Pseudoxanthobacter soli DSM 19599: one gene and its partner. The protein of the gene in region 2 interacts with the protein of the main gene of each other region in a pairwise test. Links are inferred from orthologs where the notes say so. Each region holds a gene or a part of one and is shown on either strand. Other genes may lie near its edges.

Region 1 (5,908 bases), on a different replicon or contig from region 2:
TGTTCCCATGCTTGCCAGCGACGGCGGCTCCAACCGGCGCCGCGGTCATTCGTCTTCCTTCGGCGCGTTCGGATCGAACCCGTGCATCATCAGCGCCCATTGCAGCCCGATGACCGCGCCCTTGACCGGCCTCAGCAGGACGAGGGCCGAGATGATTGTGAGAGGCACCCAGAGCGCCGTGTGAACCCAGAGCGGCGGATGCCAGGCGACTTCGACCGACAGCATCAGACCGACGATCAGGTGTCCGACGATGGAGATGGTTATGTAGGGCGGCGCATCGTCGGCGCGGTGGTGATGAAACGCCTCCCCGCATTCGCTGCAATGGTCGGCGACCGTCAGGTAGCCCTTGAACAGCCGGCCGACACCGCAATGCGGGCAGCGGCCGAAAAGGCCGTGCCGGATCGCCGTCGCGAGCGACCGGCGCTCGACCACTGCCGGCACCGTCGCTCCGCCATATTCGATCATCGCTTTCTGCCTCCACCGGGTTTACCCGGCTTTTTACCCTTTTCGAACGCGCCACCTTTGCCCGCTTTGTGGCTTCGCGCAACCGCTGCCGCTCCGCCGGGCCGCCGCATCGGGCCCCGCGGCAGCCGGGTCGGAGTGCCGTGGGTGCCTTCGCTCAGCACCTCGAACCGAAGAGCGCCGGCGAACGGCGCGGCCTCCACGAGGCGCACCTCGATCGGATCGCCCATGCGGAACGTCTCGCCCGTCGCGCGGCCGATGAGCGCGCGGCTCGGTTCGTCGAAGTGGTAATAATCCGCGCCCAGCGTGGCGGCCGGCACGAAGCCGTCGGCCCCGGTCTCGTTCAGCGTAACGAACAGCCCGGCCTTGGTGACGCCGCCGATGCGGCCGGTGAACCGGGCGCCGATCCGGTCGGACAGCCAGAGCGCGATGAGCCGGTCGATTGTCTCGCGCTCGGCCGCCATCGCGCGGCGTTCTGTCGCCGATATGTCCGCGCCGATCGCGTCGAGCCGCGCTTCCTGTTCCTCCGTCAGGCCGTCCGCGCCAAGGCCGAGCGCCCGGATCAGCCCGCGATGGACGATCAGGTCGGCATAGCGGCGGATCGGGGAGGTGAAGTGGGCATAGCGGCGCAGGTTCAGGCCGAAATGGCCGATGTTGACCGGCGAATATTCCGCCTGGCTCTGGGAGCGCAGCACCACCTCGTTGACGAGGTGGGCATTGGGCGTGTCGGCGAAGCGCGCCAGGATGCCGTTGAACTGCGACGGGCGCAGGTTGCCGGTCTTGGCGAGCTTGAAGTCGAGCGTCGACAGGAACTCCGACAGCGAGAACAGCTTCTCCTGCGAAGGCGCGTCGTGGATGCGATAGACGAGGCCGATGCGGTGCCGCTCCAGCGTCTCGGCGGCCGCGACGTTGGCCTGGATCATGAACTCCTCGATCAGTTTGTGGGCATCGAGGCGTTCCGGCACGACGACGCGGTCCACCGTGCCGTCCGTCTTCAGAAGAATCTTGCGCTCGGGCAGGTCGAGATCGAGCGGCTCCCGGGCGTCGCGGCCACGCTTGAGGACCGCGTAGGCCTCCCAAAGCGGCTTCAGGATCGGTTCCAGCATCGGGCCGGTGCGGTCGCTCGCAAATCCGTCGATCGCGGCTTGCGCCTCGGCATAGGCGAGGCGCGCCGCCGAGCGCATCATGATGCGGTGGAAGGTGTGCGAGCGCTTGCGTCCGTCCTTGCCGAACACCATGCGAACGGCGAGGGCAGGGCGGTCGACGTTCTCCTTCAGCGAACAGAGATCGTTGGAGATGCGCTCCGGCAGCATCGGCACGACGCGGTCCGGGAAATAGACCGAGTTGCCGCGGATCAGCGCCTCGCGATCGAGGGCAGAGCGCGTGCGCACGTAATAGGCGACGTCGGCAATTGCGACCGTGACGATCCAGCCGCCGGCATTGTCGTCCGCCTCGTCCGGCTCGGCGTGAACCGCGTCATCGTGATCCTTGGCGTCCGGCGGATCGATGGTCACGAGCGGCAGCTTCCGCCAGTCCTCGCGGCCGGCCATCGTCGCCGGGCGGGCCGCCTCCGCTTCCGCCAGCACCTCCGCCGGGAAGATGTGCGGGATGCCCTGGGTGTGGATCGCGATCATCGAGACCGCGCGTTCCGACTTGAAGGAGCCGATCCGTTCCACGATGCGCGCGCGGGGCAAACCGTAGCGGCCGACGCGGGTCACGCTGACGGAGACGAGGTCGCCATCTTCGGCGCCCGCAAGCCCGTCCGGCTCGATCTCCAGTTCCTGGGCACGCTTCTTGTCCACCGGCAGCACGCGCGGCGCCGGTGCGCCGGGTGGATTGTGGACGATGCCGAGCACGGCGTCCGCGCGCCGGTCGATCACCTTGATTACCCGTCCGACGCGGACGACCTCCAGCCCCGGCGGCGGCTCGACGAGGCGGGCCAGAACCTTGTCGCCGATGCCGGGAGCGGGGCCGACGATGCGGCGGCGCTCGGCCATGATGGGAATGCGCGGCGGAGCGCCCTTCGAGGCGTCCCACGCCACGGGCTCACCCACGAGTTCGCCGTCGGCGTCGCGCTCGACGACGGCCAGAACCGCGACGGGCGGCAGGTCGCCCGGCTGGATCAGGCGGCCACGGCGCTTCTCGACCAGCCCCTCGGCTTCCAGTTCCTTCAGGATCCGCTTCAGCGCGATCCGCGCGGCGCCCTTGATGCCGAACGCGCGGGAAAGCTCACGCTTGCCCGCCTCGCCCGGGTGCTCGCGCAGATAGGTCAGGATTTCCTGCCGGGACGGAAACTCCCCCTCGGCCGAGCCTTTGCGGGGAGATGCCATTGCCGCTCACCCCGCTTCGCCGCCGGCCGCGCCGGCCTTGGCCTTCGCCGGTGCTTTCTTTGCGCCTGCAGACTTGGCACTCGCAGACTTGGCACTCGCAGATTTGGCGCCCGCGGGCTTGGCGGCGGAGGCCTTGCCACCTGAAGACTTGCTCGCGGCTTTGGGCTTGGCCGTCTTGGCGGGGGCCTCGCCGTCTGCCGCAGCGGTCTTCGAGGCCGTGCTCTTGCCGCGCGTGGGCTTGGCGGGTGACTTCTCGGCCTTGGCGTCGATCAGCGCGGCCGCCTGCTCGACGGTCAGCGTCGCGGGATCGGTTCCGCGCGGCAGGGTCGCGTTGATCTTGCCGAGGCTGACATAGGGGCCGTAACGCCCATCGCGGACCACCATGGCGCCGCCGAGGGTCGGATGGTCGCCAACCGTTCGGCCCGGCGCGGTACCCGGGCGGCCTCGGCCGCCCTTCTCCTGCTTTTCGGCCAGCAGCGCCACCGCACGGTTGATGCCGACGGTGAAGACCTCGTCCGCCGAGGGCAGGTTCGCGTAAGTGCCGTTGTGCTGGATGAATGGCCCGTATCGTCCGATGCCGGCCGTGATCGGAGCACCTGTTTCCGGGTGCACGCCGACCTCGCGCGGCAGCGACAACAGCGCCAGCGCCTTTTCGAGGTCGAGGGTCGATGCCTCCCAGCCGCGCGGCAGCGACGAGCGCTTTGGCTTCTCTCCCTCGCCGAGCTGCACATAGACGCCGAAACGTCCGGACCGCAGCGAAACCTCAAGCCCAGTCGCGGGATCGGTGCCGAGCACCTTCGGGCCGTCGCTCTCCGCCGTCCCCTCGCCCTCGCCGGGTTTGGTGATCTGGCGGGTGTAGCGGCACTCCGGGTAGTTCGAGCAGCCGATGAACGAACCGAACTTGCCGACCTTCAGCGACAGGCGGCCATTGCCGCAGCTCGGGCAGGCGCGCGGGTCCGTCCCGTCTTCCCGGGGCGGGAAGATGTGCGGCCCGAGCGCATCGTTCAAGGCATCCAGCACCTGCGAGACGCGCAGATCCTTGATCTCGTCAACGGCGTGCGAGAAGTCCTTCCAGAACAGCCGCAGCACCTCGCGCCAGTCGAGTTCGCCGGCCGAGATCCGATCGAGCTGCTCTTCGAGGCTCGCCGTGAAGTCGTATTCGACATAGCGCTCGAAGAACGAGGACAGGAACGCGATGACGAGGCGTCCCTTGTCCTCCGGCACCAGCCGCTTGCGATCGAGGCGGACATATTCGCGGTCGCGAAGCACCGACAGCGTGGCCGAATAGGTGGACGGCCGGCCGATGCCGAGTTCTTCCATCTTCTTGATGAGCGTCGCTTCGGTGTAGCGCGGCGGCGGCTCGGTGAAGTGCTGGCTGGTGTTGACGTCCTTGCGCGTCAGAGGATCGCCGGAAGCCATGGCGGGCAGGCGGCGGGCCTCCTCGTCCTCTTCGTCGTCGCTGCCTTCCTGGTAGAGCGTCAGGAAGCCGTCGAAACGGACGACGGAACCGGTCGCGCGCAGTTCGGCGCGGCGTTCGCCGGCATCGGCGAGGATATCGACCGTGGTGCGCTCGATCTCTGCGGATTCCATCTGGCTCGCCACGGTGCGCTTCCAGATCAGCTCATAGAGCTTGGCCTGCTCGGGATCGAGGATGCGCGCGAGGTCGGCCGGATGGCGCGAGACGTCGGTCGGCCTGATCGCCTCGTGGGCTTCCTGGGCGTTCTTGGCCTTCGTCACATATTTCCGCGGCGCCTGCGGCACGTAACGCGGCCCGTGGCGCTTGTCGATCTCGGCGCGGATCGCAGCGACGGCCTCCGGCGCGACGTCGACGCCGTCGGTTCGCATGTAGGTGATGATGCCGGCGGTCTCGCCGCCGATATCGACGCCCTCGTAGAGCCGCTGGGCGATCTGCATGGTCCGCGCCGGCGGCAGGCCGAGCTTGCGCGAGGCCTCCTGCTGCAACGTGGAGGTTGTGAACGGCGGATAGGGGTTGCGGCGCGTCGGCTTGGATTCGACCGATGTCACCGACAGGCGCGCGGCGCCGAGCACCTCGGCGATCGCGCGGGCTTCTTCGGCCGTCTTCACGTCGAGGCGGCCGATCTTCCTGCCGTCGATCGAGGCGAGGCGGGCTTCGAACACCTCGCCCTTCGGCGTCGCGAGGCTGACCAGGATCGACCAATATTCCTGGGTGACGAAGGTCTCGATCTCGAGTTCGCGATCGCAGACGAGGCGCAGCGCCACCGACTGCACCCGGCCCGCCGACCGGGCGCCGGGAAGCTTGCGCCACAGCACCGGCGACAGCGTGAAGCCGACCAGATAATCGAGCGCGCGGCGCGCCAGGTAGGCGTCCACCAGCGGCGCATCGATCTGGCGCGGATTGGCCATCGCCGCCAGCACGGACGATTTGGTGATCGCGTTGAACACCACCCGCTCGACCGGCTGCGACTTCAGCGCCTTCTTGTCGCGCAGCACCTGCAGCACGTGCCAGGAAATCGCCTCACCCTCGCGGTCGGGGTCGGTCGCGAGGATCAGCCGGTCGGCGTCCTTCACGGCCTTCGCGATGTCCGAAAGTCGCTTCTGGGCCTTTGCGTCGACTTCCCAGCTCATGGAGAAGTCTTCGTCCGGCAACACAGAGCCGTCCTTGGCCGGAAGATCCCGGACATGGCCGTAGGACGCCAGGACGTGATAGTCCGGGCCGAGATATTTATTGATGGTTTTCGCCTTTGCAGGCGATTCCACGATGACGACGTGCATCGTAACCTTGCGAATTCCAACCGAACCGGATCAGCGGAGGCAGGCCGGCTCTCACCGCTGACTGCGTGGGCAGCGCCGGACCATCGGGGATCGGAGGGGCGCTGTCAAATCATGCGTGCATCCCAAGGGACGCGGGCCGCGCCTCACATGACGATACAACTTAAAGTACACATTTTCATTTCAATCGTCCTTTGGTAGTGATCGTGTGGCGGTGACAGCATTTCTTCCATCGCCGCACATCCAGCCTGCGCGTACATTTCAGGGGGCAGCGGAGCCATGAGCGCCGATCGTGTCGATGTGTTGAAGATCGAGGGCGGCAAGCCCGCCGCCGCCTCCTCCGCCTCACCGAACATGCGCCGTTC
Region 2 (7,897 bases):
CGCCTTCGCTGCGCAGCGCCTCGGCGAAATGGCGCATTGCGGAAAGCAGGAAGGCGATCTTCTGCTTGTGATGCGGAACGTAGCGCCCCTCGGCCTCCACCTCCACCATCAGCACGATATCGTGGACACGGTCGAGACCGGCCAGCGACGACACTTCGCGCGTCAGCTGGTCGCCGAGCACGAAGCGCAAATGGCCCGCCGAACGGGCATGGCCCCCGCGAGAAAGGATGGTCTTGTCGAGCGACATGGGAGTTTGTACGGGCTGCCGGGACGTCCGGATCAGCCTGAAGGAGGCGTAGACCGACCAAGGCCGAATGACGGACGGACCCGCTTCATCGACTTGTTGCGCTTGCGGTAGCTTCGGTTCGCTTGCGAGGCCTGATTTTCGGTTGGCATCCACCGGTCGCTGGGCTGTGTTTGCCGGTCCTAAACCTCTGGCCGGCCATGCTCAGCAGGCTCGGAACCGGAGGCCTGACGTGGAAACGTCCCTGTATCTGCCCGTCAAGCGTTTCCTCGAACAGTTCGGCTACACCGTGAAGGGCGAAGTCGGACACTGCGACGTCGTCGGCTTGCGGGACGGCGATCCGACGGTGGTGGTGATCGTCGAACTGAAAATGGCGTTCAATCTCGAACTCATTCTTCAGGGCGTGGACCGGGCGGCCATCGGAGACGAGGTCTGGCTGGCGGCGCAACTTTCCGTCCGGGGCAAGGGGCGTGAAAGCGATCCGCGCTACCGCAATCTCTGCCGACGCCTCGGTTTTGGCCTGCTGGGTGTTTCGACGTGCGGCCGGGTCGAAATCCTCGTTTCTCCGACCGCGCCGATGCCACGAAAGGATTCCCGCCGACGTTCAAGACTGGTGGAGGAGCACAAACGTCGCCAGGGCGATCCCGTCGCCGGCGGCGGCACCCGCAAGCCCGTCATGACCGCCTACAGGCAGCAGGCGCTGGCGTGTGCCGCCGCGATGGCGTCCTCACCGCAGCGACCGCGCGACCTGAAGCGCTCTGTCCCCGATGCCCAGAAAATCCTGCGCCGCAATGTGTATGGCTGGTTCGAGCGTTCGGAACGGGGTGTATATGCATTGACCGACACCGGTCGCCTCGCATTGACGTCCTGGCTTCCTGCCGCGCCCGCGTCCGGCGACGGCGTGCCGGCGGGCGATGTGTCGGAGGCGCCAAGCGTATGACGTCACCCCTTCGCAGGGCCGATCTATTCTGATCCCGTCAACACCTGATCCATCGCTTTCTGCAACTGCCGGAGGACGTCTGCGTTCATCTGAGCGACGTTGAAGCGCATGAAATCGGCCGCCGTCTGCGCGACGCTGAAGACGTTTCCAGGAGCGAGGACGATGCCGTCGCGCAACGCGCGCCTCGCCACCTCCGATGCGTCAGCGGCATCCGGCAACCGGCACCAGAGGTAAAAGCCGCCACGGGGCAACGTCCAGGGATGAACGCCCAACTTTGCGAGGTCGGCGACAATCTCGCGGCGCCGTCTGGCAAGCCGGGACCGCAGGCTGCCGAGGTGCCTGTAATAGCTGCCGTCGCTGAGGGTGCGCAGGACGAGTTCTGCAGCGAGCGGGCTCGGGCCTCCGAACCCCGTCGCCAGCTGAAGGTCGACCAGTGCCTCCACCAGTTCGGGGCTTGCGGCGATGTATCCGCATCGTATCGAGGCCGAGAGCGTTTTCGAGAAGCTGCCGATGCGGATCACGCGCCCGAGCCCGTCTAGCGCGGCAAGCCGGACCGAGCGGTCCGGCTCGAAGTCCGCGAAGATCTCGTCCTCGACGATCATGAGATCGTGGCTCGCTGCCGCGGAAAGGATCCGATGGGCAACCTTGGGTGACAGGGTCACCCCGGTCGGGTTGTGAAGGGCGGAGTTCGTGAGATAGAGACGGGGCTTGTGCGTCGCGAGCGCGTCCTGAAACAGGGCGATGTCCGGGCCGGTCTGTGTATAGGGTACGCCGACGATCCGCACCGCATGCGCCTGTAGCAGCGCTCGAAAGTTGAAATAGCAGGGATCGTCGATCAGCACCGTGTCGCCGGGCCGCAGAAGATGGCGGCAGATCAGATCGATCGCCTGCGTGCCGGAACTCGTCAGCAGGATCTGCCCGGCGTCCGCTTCGATTCCTTCTGACGCGAATTGACGGACGAGCATGCGACGCAATGCGAGCGAGCCGTGCGTGGAGCCGTATTCGACCAGCGTGGCATCGTCCATCTTCGCCGCGGCGCGTATCGCGCGCCGGACGGCGGCAAGAGGCATCCAGTCCGGGGGAAGCCAGCCGCACCCGGGCCGCGGCGTTTCCCGGCCTGCATCGAGCGACTGCCGCGACACCCAGAAGGGATCGACCGCCCGGTCGGTCGACTCGCGGGCCGCGCTGCTGTCCGTGGGGTCGAGTAAGGCCGCGACATAGAAGCCGGATCCCGGGCGTGGGCGGATCAGGCCTTCGGCAGCGAGGCGGTCATAGGCTTCGACCACGGTCGATGGTGAAACCCCCTTGTCGCGGGCAAATCTGCGGATGGAGGGCAGCTTGTCGCCAGGTGCAAGCGCTTGGCTCGTGATCATGCGGCGGATCGCCTGCATCACCATCTCCGTGCGCCCCTGCGCCGGCGCTACAGAAGGCTCGTGCGCGATCAACTGTATGGCTCCGTATCACCCAACTGTTCGGTGTGATGGTACGTAAGCGTGCCTGTCGCCGCCAGCCTGCTGCGCGTATCGCAGGGAGAAATCGAAGGAGGAGGGCACCTTGGCGCGTGGCTGGTGGAGCGGTCTGATCGGCGTCATCATCTTCAGCGGCTCGCTGCCGGCGACGCGGCTTGCGGTCGCCGGCTTCTCGCCTCTGTTTCTGACCTCCGCGCGCGCGGTCATCGCCGCGCTGCTCGGGGCCTGTCTGCTGCGCCTCATGCCCCAGAAACGGCCTGCCGTTACGGACGTCGTGCCTCTGGTCGTCGTCGCCGCGGGGGTTGTGATCGGCTTTCCTTTGCTCACGGCGCTTGCTCTCCAGCACATCACTGCCGCGCGCTCCGTCGTCTTCATCGGCCTGCTGCCTTTGGCGACGGCCCTGTTCGGCGTGGTGCGTGGCGGCGAACGGCCGAGGGCGGCCTTCTGGCTGTTCTCTCTCGCCGGTGCCGGGACCGTCGTCGGCTTTGCGATCGGCAATGGTGTTTCGACGTCTGTCGCCGGCGATATGCTCATGATCGGGGCGGTGCTGCTGTGCGGTCTCGGCTATGCCGAAGGCGCGCGGTTGTCGCGTCGCCTGGGCGGCTGGCAGGTTATTTCGTGGGCGTTACTGGTCGCGCTCCTGCCGATGGCGGCGATCGCCACGGCCACGAGGCCGGAAGCGCTGTCGCCGATCGGAGTCGAGGCATGGGCAGGCCTTGCCTATGTCTCGGTTTTCAGCATGCTCATTGGCTTTGTCTTCTGGTATCGCGGGCTTGCGCTTGGCGGCATAGCCGCCGTAGGGCAGCTGCAACTGCTTCAGCCCTTTTTCGGGCTGGCGCTTGCCGCGCTCATTGTGGGAGACCACGTATCGTGGACAATGATCGCCGCCACCGGCTTCGTCGTGGTTTGCGTCGCCGGCGCACGGCGGTTCGCCTGACCATCGACGGCTGATATCCTCGCTGGCGCGTTCCCTGCCGCGTTGTCGGCGTCGTGCGGGTCTTGCCGCCTGCTTCCCACCTTATGCCCCATGCGCCGCGATCGACATGTCGTCCGTCGCAAAATCGGCTTCGGTGGGGAAAGATCGACGCTTTCTTCCGTTATGCCCATCCCGCATTCCCGGTCGCCGTGATCATTCCTTCCAGTGCATCACCGAACGTCCGCTCGTCAGATTGGCAACCAGTTCGCCGACATTGCCGGCTTCCGGCTTCGGTGCGGATACCGACAGGATGGCGCCAGTATCCGTGAAAGCCTGAACCCCGACCTGCACACCGGAGAGTGAGCCGAGCCTGGCCTGGACGAGCGTCAGCTCACTGAATCCGCACGCGACTGTTCCGGAAACGTTATCGACGAGGGCCATCTTCTCGGCCTCGCGCAGGCAAAGGGCCGCCGTTCCCCCATAGGCTCGCATCAGGCCGCCGCTTCCGAGAAGAACGCCACCGAACCAGCGGCTCACGACGACGGCGACGTAGTCGAGGCCTTGGCCGTCGATGGCTGCAAGGATCGGCTTGCCGGCAGTTCCGCCCGGTTCTCCGTCGTCGTTGAAGCGGTAGTTCTGGCCCAGGCGCCACGCCCAGCAATTGTGACTGGCTGCCGGATCCGACAATGCCGCGATGAACGCCTTCGCAGCCGCCTCGTCCTCGACGGGACCGGCGACCGCGATGAAGCGGCTCTTCTTGATTTCCTGCTCGCGTGCAGTGCGTTCGACGAGGGTGAAGCGCTCGACCATGCGCTCGTCTAGCACGACCTCGATCTCAGACACTACGGGGTTGCCGCACCGGTGAAGATCTCTGCGAACGCCGACGACGAAGAAGCCTGTGAAGCGAAGATCTGGCGAAAGCTGATCTGGACTTTCGAGGCAGTCGTGTTCACGTCGGTCGATGGCAAGCCGATGGCCGCTTGAGTGCTCGGCGGTGTCACCAATGCCGCTCGCGATGGCAGCACCGACCAGTTGAGTGGCGGCCGGCTTTGCCTTGAGGGGTATCTTGTGATGCCGCATCGCGCAGGCGCCGTGGAGGAGCCCCTGGCACCGGGGCTCCTCGCGGGCAGGCGGCGGCCGATCTGCGGCGTCAGAGTGCGACCGCGATCGACTTCGTCTCGGTATAGAGCTCGATCGCCGCGTAGCCCATCTCGCGGCCCCAGCCGGACTGCTTGAAGCCGCCGAACGGCAACGCGACATCGACCACGTGGTGGACATTGACGCCGATGGTGCCGGCCTTCAGGCGTCGGGCGACCGTATGGGCCTTGCTGAGGTCTCGCGTGTAAAGGCTCGCCGCGAGGCCGTAGATGGAGCTGTTCGCCTCGGCGACGATCGCATCGATGTCGTCGTCGTCGAACGGCATCGCGCAGACCACCGGCCCGAAGATCTCCTCCCGGACCACCGACATCCCGGGTGTGGTGCCGGTGAGGACGGTGGGTTCGAGAAAGAAGCCGCGGTCGCCGATGCGGCGTCCGCCCGTCAGCACGGTTGCCCCCTCCCGCTGCCCGGCCTCGATATAGCCGAAGACGCGCGCGAGCTGTTCGGCCGAGACCAGCGGGCCGATGCGGGTGGCCGGGTCCAGGCCGACGCCGACCGGCAGCCTGGCCGCCTCGGCCGCCATGCCCGCCATCAGGCGATCATACACCTTGCGATGGATATAGAGCCGGGAGCCGGCCGTGCAGCATTGGCCCATGTTGTAGAAGATCGCCGAGGCAGCGCCGGCGAGCGCGACGTCGAGATCGGCATCGGGAAACACGATGACCGGCGACTTGCCGCCGAGTTCCAAAGACACCTTTTTGAGGTTGCCGCGGGCCGAGCCCAGGATCAGCTTGCCGACCTCGGTCGAGCCGGTGAAGGCCACCTTGTCGACGTCCGGGTGCGCCGCCAGCGCCGCTCCCGCGGTCTCGCCGAGCCCGGTCACGACGTTGAAGACCCCCGCCGGGAAGCCGACTTCCTCGACCAGCTGGGCCAGCCGGAGGGCGCTCAGCGGGGTCTGTTCCGCCGGCTTCAGCACGATGGTACAGCCGGCCGCGAGCGCCGGCGCCACCTTCCAGACAGCCATCATCAGCGGGAAGTTCCACGGCACGATCTGTCCGACGACACCCACCGGCTCGCGGAGCGTGTAGGCATGGAACGGCGCGGACGAGGACAGCGCGATCGTCTGGCCATGGATCTTCGTGGACCAGCCCGCCATATAGCGCAGCAACTCACACGAGAAGGCCACGTCGACCGCGCGTGCATCGGTCACCGGCTTGCCGTTGTCGATGGAATCGATTTCGGCAAATTCGTCGGCGTGGGTTTCGAGGAGATCGGCGAGCTTCCATACGAGGCGGCCACGTTCGGACGGCGTCATGCGCGACCACGGGCCGTGGTCGAATGCCTGGCGCGCGGCTGCGACGGCAGCGTCGATGTCGGCGGCAGTGCCTGCGGGCACCCGGGCGACGATCTCGCCGGTTGCGGGGTTCTCGACATCGAGCTGCCCGCCTTCCGCCGCCTCGACCCAACGTCCGCCGATGAAGAGGCGATGATCGGCTGCGAGGAACGCGGCAGTGGCTGCGGACGGCGCGGGGCCTTCGGCCACGATGATTTTTTGTTGTACGGTCATGGATGTTTCCTCCTGGACTGTTACGTCAGCCGTCGATCAGCGCGGGTGCGTGTTCCGCTGCCTCCGGCCCGGAAGCAACGGGTTCGGGCAAGTCGGGCGACTGCTTCCAAGCCCGCAGCGCATACACGGTGCCGGGTCGCTTCTGTTCGGGGTTGGGGTTCTCGAGGCGGCGGCGCAGGCTGTGGATCGGGGTCGCCGTCGGATCGGTACGGACTTCGACGACGGACGGGCCGTCATGGGCGAATGCGCCGTCGAGCGCGGCGTCGATCTCGTCCGGGTGGTTGACGAAGAACGCCTTGAGACCCAGCCCGGCGCCGGCAGCCCCGTAACTCGGCCGCGCGAGGTTCGATTCCAGATCCACCGAGAGGCGGGTGCCGTTGTAGAAGATCTTCTCCCACATCTGCAGCCAGCCGAGCGTGCCGTTGTTGAACACCACGTTGACGACGGGAAAGCCGTTCTGGGCCTGGGTGGCGAGTTCGCCGATCGCGAACGAGAACCCTCCGTCGCCGGAGATCGTCACCACATGGCGGCCGGGGCGGACCATTGAGGCCCCGATGGAGGCCGGGACGGCATAGCCGAGGCTGCCCTGTCCACGGGCGTAGAGGAAGCGGCGGGCCGCCTTCTTCGCCGGCAGGTACTGGCCGATCCAGCCGGAAGCGAAGCTTGCATCGGAAATGACGACATCGTCCTCGCCAAGGCGGGCGGCGAGGCTCTTCAGCACGCGGCCGGGATGGAGCGGCACAGCCGTCGATGCCATGTCCGCCGCGATGATGCCGGCCTGTTCTGCCTGAACGGCCGAGACGCGGGCCTGCCACTCCGGCATCGTGCGCGCCGCGAGCATGGGATTGAGCTCGCGAAGCACTTCGCGGATGTCGCCGAACAGCGCGACGGTCGGCCGGAAGGTTCGGCCATGCTCCTGCGGATCGTCGTCAATGGTGATGGTCGCCTGGCTCGCGGTCGGCAGCGTCCAGTTGTTCGCGGTGTTCTGGCTCGCTTTCGAACCGCACCAGATGATGAGGTCGGCTTCAGGGGCGAGCGCAAGCGCGGCCTTGGAGCCCATCGGGTTGAGCACGCCGACCGCAAGCGGGTCGGTTTCGTCGATCACGCCCTTGCCCGAGAGCGACGTGGCGACGACAGCCCCGGACGTCCGCGCGAGCGTCTCCAGTTCGTCATAGGCACCGGACGCATGAACGCCGCCGCCGGCGATAACGAGCGGGCGCTGGGCCTTGCCGATCAGCGCGGCCGCCGCTTCGAGATGCTCCCGCAGCGCGCGGGCGCGATGCGCGGGCATCCGGACATAGCGGTCGTCGATCATGACCGGCGAGGCCGCCGGATCCCACTCGGCGTCCATGACGTCGTGGGGCACGATCAGGGCGACCGGGCCGGGGCGCGGCGAGGTGGCGATGCGGAACGCGGTGCGGATCAATTCCGGAAACGCGGCGGCGCTCGGCACCATGAACGCTTCCTTGGAGATCGACTTGAGGTAGGAAAGCTGGTCGAACCCCTGGCTCGCCACACCTTTCGTCTTCAGCGGCAGCCAGTCGCGCGGCAGTTCGCCGACGATCGCGATCAAGGGGATCGAGGCGTTGAGCGCTTCGACGAAGCCGTCGGTGAGCTTGGTGCAGCCCGGTCCGACGGTTACGTCGCACACGCCCGGCTTTCC

Evidence for each region.
Region 1: the proteins of BUF17_RS12770 (region 2) and topA interact in binary tests that used the Escherichia coli proteins (3 or more experiments, as listed by UniProt). The link is inferred for Pseudoxanthobacter soli DSM 19599 from one-to-one orthologs.

Annotation. Positions count from the first base shown.
Region 1 is NZ_FRXO01000001.1:435,145-441,052, forward strand. What follows is about bases 2,599-5,908. They hold topA (type I DNA topoisomerase), read right to left. Parts: upstream 5,547-5,908; coding sequence 2,799-5,546; downstream 2,599-2,798. Other genes in these bases: rnr (ribonuclease R), read right to left, coding at 2,599-2,792; BUF17_RS01865 (hypothetical protein), read left to right, coding at 5,823-5,908. Outside these bases: BUF17_RS01850 (DUF983 domain-containing protein), read right to left, coding at 46-465; more of rnr, read right to left, coding at 462-2,598. UniProt on the Escherichia coli protein: Releases the supercoiling and torsional tension of DNA, which is introduced during the DNA replication and transcription, by transiently cleaving and rejoining one strand of the DNA duplex.
Region 2 is NZ_FRXO01000004.1:552,594-560,490, reverse strand. The notes cover bases 2,582-5,282. They hold BUF17_RS12770 (IMPACT family protein), read right to left. Parts: upstream 4,380-5,282; coding sequence 3,783-4,379; downstream 2,582-3,782. Other genes in these bases: BUF17_RS12765 (aldehyde dehydrogenase family protein), read right to left, coding at 4,720-5,282; BUF17_RS12775 (DMT family transporter), read left to right, coding at 2,739-3,590. Also shown: BUF17_RS12790 (cryptochrome/photolyase family protein), read right to left, coding at 1-247; BUF17_RS12785 (DUF2161 domain-containing phosphodiesterase), read left to right, coding at 477-1,184; BUF17_RS12780 (aminotransferase-like domain-containing protein), read right to left, coding at 1,208-2,575; more of BUF17_RS12765, read right to left, coding at 5,283-6,234; BUF17_RS12760 (thiamine pyrophosphate-binding protein), read right to left, coding at 6,260-7,897.